2 regions of the Paenibacillus sp. YIM B09110 genome follow, and region 1 is predicted to be linked to the other one. Evidence: a T-box and tRNA genes for the amino acid it is inferred to sense, from the RefSeq annotation. Region 1 holds a T-box; the other holds one or more tRNA genes.
The links. A T-box is a leader RNA that pairs with one kind of tRNA and senses whether it is charged. The one in region 1 lies ahead of V8F51_RS07475 (valine--tRNA ligase), so its partner is inferred to be a tRNA-Val.

Region 1 (4,375 bases):
GATGAAGTTATTAAGCAACCGTCCCGTCTCTCCGAACTCGTAGCTATCGATCAGGCGGGTAACATCGCGCACCGTTTCGTTCAGGCGATGCAGGATCCAACGGTCGGACGTGCCGAGATTAACAGTTATATCGATATCCGCTGCGGTGAACCCTTCCAGATTCATAAGAGCGAAGCGAGATGCGTTCCATATTTTGTTGGCAAAGTTGCGCGCCTGCTCGACACGCTCTTTGCGGTAACGCAAGTCTTGGCCTGGCGTGCTGCTCGTTGAGAGCATATAACGCATAGCGTCCGCGCCGTACATCTCGATAACATCGAGCGGATCAACGCCGTTGCCGAGCGACTTGGACATCTTCTGCCCGTTCTCGTCACGGACAAGACCGTGGATCAGCACGTCCTTGAACGGAATTTCGTCTGTGAATTCAAGCGCCGTGAAGATCATTCGCGCTACCCAGAAGTAGATGATGTCGTAACCCGTAACGAGCACGTCCGTTGGGTAGTAGCGCTTGAATTCTTCTGTCTCCTCCGGCCAGCCAAGCGTCGAGAACGGCCACAAAGCAGAGCTGAACCAAGTGTCCAGTACGTCGTTATCCTGTGTGAACGTTGCGCCTTCCGTATTTTGAACGTCGTCACGCGATACGGTAATCTCGCCGGTAGCATCGTTGTACCATGCCGGAATGCGGTGTCCCCACCACAATTGGCGGGAAATACACCAGTCACGAACATTTTCGATCCAGTTCATATAGATCTTCTCGAACCGCTCAGGAATAAAGTTCGTGCCCTTGCCCGATTTTTGGGCCGCAATTGCCGCTTCGGCAAGAGGTTTCATTGCAACGAACCATTGCGTCGACAAATATGGCTCAACAACGGCGCCGCTGCGCTCGCTGTGGCCAACCTGATGCACATGCTCCTCGATACGGATGCAGATGCCCTGCTCCTGCAAGTCCTTCACGAGTTTCTTGCGGCAATCCGTACGATCCAGACCTTCATAAGGACCTGCTTGATCGTTCATTGTGCCCGTTTCGTCCATGACAATAATTTGCGGCAGGTTATGACGCTGGCCTACCTCGAAGTCGTTCGGGTCATGAGCAGGCGTAATCTTAACCGCGCCGGAGCCGAAGTCCTTCTCCACATATTCGTCTGCAATAATTGGAATCTCGCGTCCAACGATCGGCAGAATGAGCATTTGGCCGATAAGATGCTTGTAGCCATCGTCCTCCGGATGAACAGCTACAGCCGTATCGCCAAGCATCGTCTCCGGACGAGTCGTTGCGACCGTTATGAAGCCGGAGCCGTCCTTAAGCGGATATTGGAGATGGTACAGGTTGCCGTTCACTTCTTTGTATTCTACTTCGATATCGGAGAGCGCCGTGCGTGCCGCAGGATCCCAGTTAATGATTTTTTTGCCGCGGTAGATGAGACCTTTCTCGTACAGACGAACGAATACTTCGCGAACCGCCTTGGAGAGACCCTCATCCAGCGTGAAACGCTCTCTGGAGTAGTCTAGCGAGAGGCCCATCTTGCCCCATTGATCACGAATCGTGCTCGCGTATTGATCCTTCCACTCCCATACCTTCTCCAGGAATGCTTCGCGTCCGAGATCGTAGCGGCTAATGCCCTGTTCGCGCAGCTTGCTCTCAACGCGAGTCTGCGTCGCAATGCCGGCATGGTCTGTTCCCGGCAGCCAAAGCGCATCATAACCTTGCATTCTCTTCGTGCGAATCAAGATGTCCTGCAAAGTAAAGTCGAGCGCATGCCCGATATGCAGCATGCCGGTTACGTTCGGCGGCGGAATTACAATCGTATAAGGCTTCGCGTCAGGACGCTTGCCCGCTTCGAAAAACTTGCCCTGCTGCCAATAGTCATACCATTTCTGCTCGGCTGCCTTCGGATCGTAAGTCGTCGGCATTTCCGTAGACGTAGTCGTTGTTTGATTTTCTGACATTGATTCCATCCTCCATACATCGATATAAATACAAAAAAACCTCTCGCCCTCATAATAAAGGACGAAAGGTTTAGCTTCCGTGGTACCACCTTTGTTTCACGCAAAAACATCATTCGCGCGACACTCGAACAGATAACGGCTGCAGCCGGCCTGACTTAGGCGGGCGAGAGATGCATTGTTTCGCAAACTCTCCGCTTGATCCAGGCAACTCCGGGGCGACCCGTAGCAGTCACTTCCTGCAGAACCTCTCAGCGTAACGGTTCCGCTCTCTGAAGGCTTCACTGCGTACTATTCCCCTTCAACGTCTTTATGACACTTATATGTATACATAATACCGTTGTTATGCGCTAGAGTCAACTTTAGCAGGTGAAAAACCCATCGTTTTGACATAAATCTCACCTCGTGTAAGAGCATGTTTCTTCTTACAGAGAGAAGCTCGGTGTAGGATCCACCTCTGAAATTGAATATAGGCTCTTACAGCGCCATTAAAAAGTTCGAATAGGCTCGCGCGCCTCGAATATGGTCTTACAGAGATAGACTGGGTTTGTGATCGCCTCTGTAAGTGCGCATAGGCTCTTACAGCGCGATTACGAAGTTCGATTACGCACGCGTGCCTCGTGTAAGAGCATATATGGTCTTACAATGAGAGACTGAGTGTGTGATCGACCCTGTAAGTGCATATAGGCTCTTACAGCGCGATTACGAAGTTCAATTACGCTCGTACGCCTCGTGTAAGAGCATATTTGTTCTTACAGAGAGAAGCTTAGTTTGTGATCGCCCCTGTAAGTGCATATAGGCTCTTACGGCGAAGATACGAAGTTCGATTAGGCTCGTATAGTGCGTTCCATAAAAAAGGTCCTTCACAGTTCACGAATGAACGAGTGATAGGACCCATTTTTATTGATTAAGGATTTCACGGAATATAAAGCAGTTGCCCTTCCGACACGGCCGACTCATTAAGATTATTGCGCACTAATATTTCTCGAGGATTAATGCTGTAGCGAAGCGCAATCGAATCAAGCGTCTCATCGCGCTGAACAATGCATAACCGGATCTTGCGGAATTCATTCTCCTCTGCATTGCGGCCGAGGAATAAGTTCTTCCACTCAATCTCGTCGCCGGACGACAGCGCACGCGCATCCTCAGCCGCTTGCTGAGTAGCGATCTCTTGCTCGGCTGCCTGACGGGCAGCTTGCTCGCGGCGGCTCGTCTGAAGCAGCGTCATAATGCCGACATTAGGCGGCTGTTCAGCTTGCTCCTCCGGAGGTTTGCTTGCGAAGGCGACGCGCGGCTCTTGCTTCTCAGGCTGCTGAACGACTTGCTGCACAGCTTGCTGAGATGCTTGCTGAGCTTCCAGCTCCGCCTCAAGCTCGCGCTGAGCTTGCTCTTCAAGCGCCAGAAGCGCATACGCTTCGGCGAAAGCTGCCTCTTCCTCAGCTTGCTCCTCTGCCTGCTCCAGCTCCTCATTCCGTTCCTGCTCGGTGAACTCGCTTGGTTCGTCCACATATTGAGAAGAGGAGGCGAGCCACCCGTCATCGCTATTCTGTTGAGAGGCAAGCGTAATTTCCTGCTGCTCCTCCCGAGGCTGTCTGCCGTCGTTCACCGCGAATAGCTGTGAAGACGACCAGCCTGAATCATTCGGAGATGATGAGATCGACACGGTTGCCTCACGCTCATGCTGGATCTCATTCTCCCGTTCCTGCGCTTGCGCTTGTGCTTGTGCTTCGGCGATTCGCTGCTCGAAGCCCTCCGCTGACGCATAGAAGGACTCGTCCTCTGCTATGTACGCCGGCGCCTCTTGTTGGAACGCATTGTCCTGTATAGGCTCTTGTTCCTGTTCCTCTCCGGGCTGCTGCGAACCATAGAAGCTCCGTTCATGAACGACCGTAATCGGCTCTTCTCTCCACGCCTCCTCAGGCTCTTCCACAGGATCGACGGAGATGCCGCGCAACGACAAGACGCCAGTAACGTTCAACGTTCTGGCTGACAGCAGATCCACATCAAAGTTGTCGATATCGATGGAGATATCGTCCAGCCTTGATATTCGGTTCATCGGCAGCGTAATTTCAACCGGAATCCAGTGCTCCAGCACAAGCGGCGCTTCTTCCGCATTTTGCCCCCGATATACGCCGCTTAGAAGCAGCTGACCCTTCAATACCGCATGATCCCCCTGATCGATCACTTGGATGCGTGGAACCAGCTCGATTTCCTCCAACTCATCGATAGCCGCAACGTCGTCCGGCAGATGAACGCGCTCATACACATCAAAGCGTAACCCACTCGTTTGTTCCGACACGCCTAAGTCCTCCCTTCTCGTACTGAATGCTCGGAAGCGTTAACGGCTGCCGCCTTCCGCAGGACGGCAATGAAGACCGTTACGCAAGCCATATAAGATGAGGATGAGCACAAAGCTTATCCTCACTTATATTTA
Region 2 (4,375 bases), on a different contig from region 1:
TGGTTAAAAAGGCGAAATTCGGCTTAAATCTAATTTGATGACCATTTCAAGCAATCAGTATAATGGGCTTAGAAGAGCAATACTTACGGTAGGGGATCATCCACGTTACCCCGAAATGAAGAAACGCAAGGTCAATGTATAAATCGAGGAGAGCCTCAGCTACTAAGGTACATATTACTATCTGTACACAAAGATGTAGTTTAAGGCCGCGGAATTGTGCAGGAGGAAATAGGTAGACATAGATTGAATAGTTATAAGGTGACATCAAACGCTTTCGATAAGTTATACGCACAATATCAATTAGCATGAAGCGGCTGCTTGATTAGCAGATCTCCGGCTTCGAGGAAGGTTGCTTCATGAAACAATACCGATATTTAGACTACGCCGTATATGGCAATGTGATCGTGCCGCTGCTGATGTTCAATGCAGAAGTATGGTTTCAAATTGATGACGACAGCGAGGTTGGCAAATGCCGGATCGTAAGTCGGCAGCGAAAAAAGAAATGAGCAGGGAGCGTACGTTATATGGAATTGGCGGAAGTAAATGCATTGCGGGAAGGATTACAAGGGCTAGATAATTATAATCGTTCTTGAGTAATGGGGATACAAAGCAGCTATTCAAGGATAAGTGCGATTTTTGTATAGCGATTTCCACTAATAGCTGAAGACATTATAAGCCACCTTTATATAGGGTGGCTTTGTATTATGCAAATAAATCGTGCTGGAAAATGGCAGTGTTATGTGAAACGTACTACAAGGCCGTTACTTACGTGGTTGGCGGTTCTGGAGGTGGCGGTGGAGGTGGCTCGGACATTCTGACATTCACGATTGTTCGATCTGATTGAATTTGTCTTTGACTTAGTAATGCTATTTGCGCCTGATGTTGAGTTATAAGGAGAGCCTGCAATTGACTTTGTGCTTGTTGATCTGCTTGTGCCTGCTCTTGCATCTGTGACATAACTTGTGCTTGGAATTGTAATTGGGCTTGAGCTTGAGCTTGCAACTGTGCTTGCACTTGAGCTTGAAATTGTAATTGGGCTTGTAATAGAAGCTGTAGTTGATTGGAAGATCCACATTTCTTTCTAGTTCTGGGTGATCTTTTTTTGCATGCCTTTTTCGCCATTTCTGAAAGCACTCCAATTCATTAATAAGATAGATATAACTCTATAAACATATGATGGAAGGCAAATATCGGACGAGGCTAAAGACATGGTAGATTCGCACATTTTGATAGAGCATGGTAGATTGGCCAGACTTTTAGTTTGCGTCCTGATTGTTAATCACATGAAGGAAATAATGGAGAACAAAGACCTTTCTCAAAGAAGTGGCAGAGGGTGCGAAGCAGGCCATTAATACTGTGGTTGGAATCAATCATGACATAATATAACTTGTGGATAGGGTGTCGTTGGACATGCTTTGTGTGCATAGGGGTTAATGTGGGAAAGATAAACTTTCACAAGACAGGGGATTAACTTATTTTATTATCGAAGCCGGTAGCAGTGGTAAATTCATCTTATTTGAATTATTCGCGAAGCGATTGAACTAATCTGCACGTTAGCTTAATGTCGCGTAGTTTGTCCAATTCTACATTTTCCTTAAACAGACTTTTCTTATCATCTTAACTTTATACCGTTAAATGCTTTCGCTAACCCTAATTAGCCCCCAAGCACGTTAATATAATCATCAAGGTTCAATTAATAAGGAAAAAGCCCGAAAGCCTTTTGTAAAGGCGTTTCGGGCTTTATTCATGTATGATCTGTAGTGGGCTCGAACCACTGACCCCTACCCTGTCAAGATAGTGCTCTCCCAGCTGAGCTAACAGATCAAGTTGCATTAGCGACAAGTAATAATATATCAGGATCGAAAACCGAAGTCAACCATAATATTCATTTTTATTCGAAGAAACAGTTCGATCACTGCAAATAGAGCAAATAGGGCTACCCTTAATGTTGTTAAGGATAGCCCTATCGTTCATGCGCAATGCTTATGCTGCATTATTATTGCAGCGGTGTGTACTAATTAGCAGCCTTTTCCATAGCCGCCTACTACTCCGCAGCTACAAGCAATAATAACCAACAGGATGAACAATACCAAGATAAAACCGATGTTGTTGTTGTTGTGGTGGAAGGCGCCGCCTACATATCCAGACATTATACGATGCACCTCCTTGTCATAAAGTACTCTGTAATGTATGTTGGCTGTTTCCATTGTGATTGGGTGTTTGTTAGGGAGGTTAATAATAGCTGGCAAATGCCTATGAATACGTATTCTAAAGCCGATCATATCCGCGTACACATATAGAAAGCGTGCAGGAGGCGGTATCGGTTGGCGGAGCAATATGCGTATTTGGCTATTTGGCTGATTGGCATGTTTGGGATTATCGGCATTGTCATTGGAAGTGTCGCCAAGTTTGTGAAGGACGACTCGCTTGCTTACGATGAGCAGTTCATATGGAGAAGGAAGCTGGGGAAGGATGGCCCTAGAAAGCACTGAAAAGGAATAGTCCGATGAGATTCATCTTAATTCAATACATGCATGCACGAACAAACAAAGAAGAACCGACGTCAGTCGGTTCTTCTTTGTTGCGTTGCTTCGCAATGCGTACTAATCAACGCTTAGAAAGTTGGTAAGCTATCTAGATTATTATCTGTGCGCCCGTCAGGCACCGACCGTAAATGCTCTTCATGGTCGCGGCCACGGAACAATTGCAGGTTGTTGATCTCGTTATTGCGGACCATTGACTGAGCAGTTAGATAGTCGACCACATTGCCAGACGAAAGCTTGAATTTGACGATACTGCCATCGCCATTTTTTCTGACGGCTACTACTTCTTCTTGTCCGTTATTCGGTTCCATTGCGATCAGCCTCCCGCCCAATAGTATGCGAACTTTAAACTGCACTCATACACGGACGCGGAAATCGTCATATCCTCATTGTTATACCTCGTAACGCTTCAACTGCTCTACAAATCGCATAGAACCCGTCTTGCCAATGAATTGTTCCATCGAATCGCCATAATGCATGAGCCACGTTTTCTGTTGGATCTCGTCAGGCAGGGTCATCAGCTCGTCTATGCCTGCATGAACGACGGCCGGCGTTTCCAGTTGACAATCATGATAGATTGTCTCAACCCCATCATTGACGAGTCTCTGCAGCAGTTCTCCGTCGAAACGCATATCAGCGCTGTAGAAGAAGCGGCGGTTGAATAGGAAGGAGTAGCTCTTCTTGTTCTCGATATGTTTCGTTTCTATCGGCAGCACCGTTAAGCCTGGCGCAATCTCGGTTTCACGGTCAGCACGAAGCTTTCGCACTTCAAAAAAATCGTTCAGCGTCTGCAGAGGGCCTTGCGTAAGCCCTCCGCGAAGCGTCTGCTCCCATAGAGGTTCGATAATATCTTCTACAATATAAAGAACCGGTTTACGCCCATATTTAAACATCATTTGAAAGGCAAGCTCTTCTAATCCGCCAACATGATCGCCATGGATATGGCTAATTAATACGGCGTCAAGATCATTGAAAGTTAGGTCTGTTTGATGAAGCGCCTTAGGAAGCGTTATGCCGCAGTCCAGCAGCAAGCGAAAGCTTCCCGCTTCGATCAAGGCGTTGTTATTATCGTATTTTTTGGCAAAAGCACTACCGGTCCCAACCATTTGAATAATCATAATGATTCCTCCATCGTTATCATGTAATCACTGTACCAAAAATTGCTTGTTGATGCCAAATGTAGATGCACATTCGCCCCTCTCTACATACAATGCAGGAGCGAATGGATATTATCGAAGGGGTGCATCCGAGTTGAGCAAAGGCAAAGGAAAAGGGAAAGTAGCCAAAAAGAAACCGGCGAGCGAGAGGAAACAATATCATTATAAGCTTGTGTTGTCGGATACATGCGCAGTATGCAAGACGCCTTGCACAAGAGGGATGCGCTATTTGGATCGGATGAGGCAGCCGGGAGCCGTTGGCAAAGGGGTACCTTGCGTCCTTACGAGAACCTATGGGTAATAAAATTAATTTTCTGACTATTTCCCAGGCAAGCGCATATTTCAACAGCATTTGACAGCGACTGACGACAGTCATTGCGCTTTGCGGCAGCAATGAAAAAATATGAAGCGGTCCCGCAACTTTGGACTTCTCTGTGAGTATAAACTTACATCCAAGCAATCGGATGGAGGTCCACAGCGATGAGATTCAGAAAGGTAATTGTTCTGTTGGTGCTGCTCTCCCTATGGGGCGGAACGATGCTGTTCGCGGATGCTGCAACACAGAAGGTACGAGTCATTATTAATGGCATAAATCAAGATGACGGCGGAATTATAGTAGACGGCAAGACTTACTTGCCGCTGCGGCAGATCGCATCTTCTATGCAAGCTATAGTG

Region 2: it encodes a tRNA-Val, which carries the amino acid that the T-box ahead of V8F51_RS07475 (valine--tRNA ligase) is inferred to sense. The anticodon was not compared.

Annotation. Positions count from the first base shown of each region.
Region 1 is NZ_JBANSP010000004.1:160,735-165,109, forward strand. Features, by position in the region: gene V8F51_RS07475 (valine--tRNA ligase) at 1-1,944, opposite strand, end outside; T-box leader at 1,999-2,255, opposite strand; gene V8F51_RS07480 (LysM peptidoglycan-binding domain-containing protein) at 2,858-4,240, opposite strand.
Region 2 is NZ_JBANSP010000002.1:304,272-308,646, forward strand. Features, by position in the region: gene V8F51_RS03655 (hypothetical protein) at 357-506, shown strand; gene V8F51_RS03660 (hypothetical protein) at 766-1,122, opposite strand; tRNA gene V8F51_RS03665 (tRNA-Val) at 1,752-1,824, opposite strand; gene V8F51_RS03670 (hypothetical protein) at 2,019-2,150, opposite strand; gene V8F51_RS03675 (hypothetical protein) at 2,325-2,492, shown strand; gene V8F51_RS03680 (DUF3892 domain-containing protein) at 2,615-2,854, opposite strand; gene V8F51_RS03685 (MBL fold metallo-hydrolase) at 2,936-3,667, opposite strand; gene V8F51_RS03690 (hypothetical protein) at 3,795-4,001, shown strand; gene V8F51_RS03695 (stalk domain-containing protein) at 4,181-4,375, shown strand, end outside.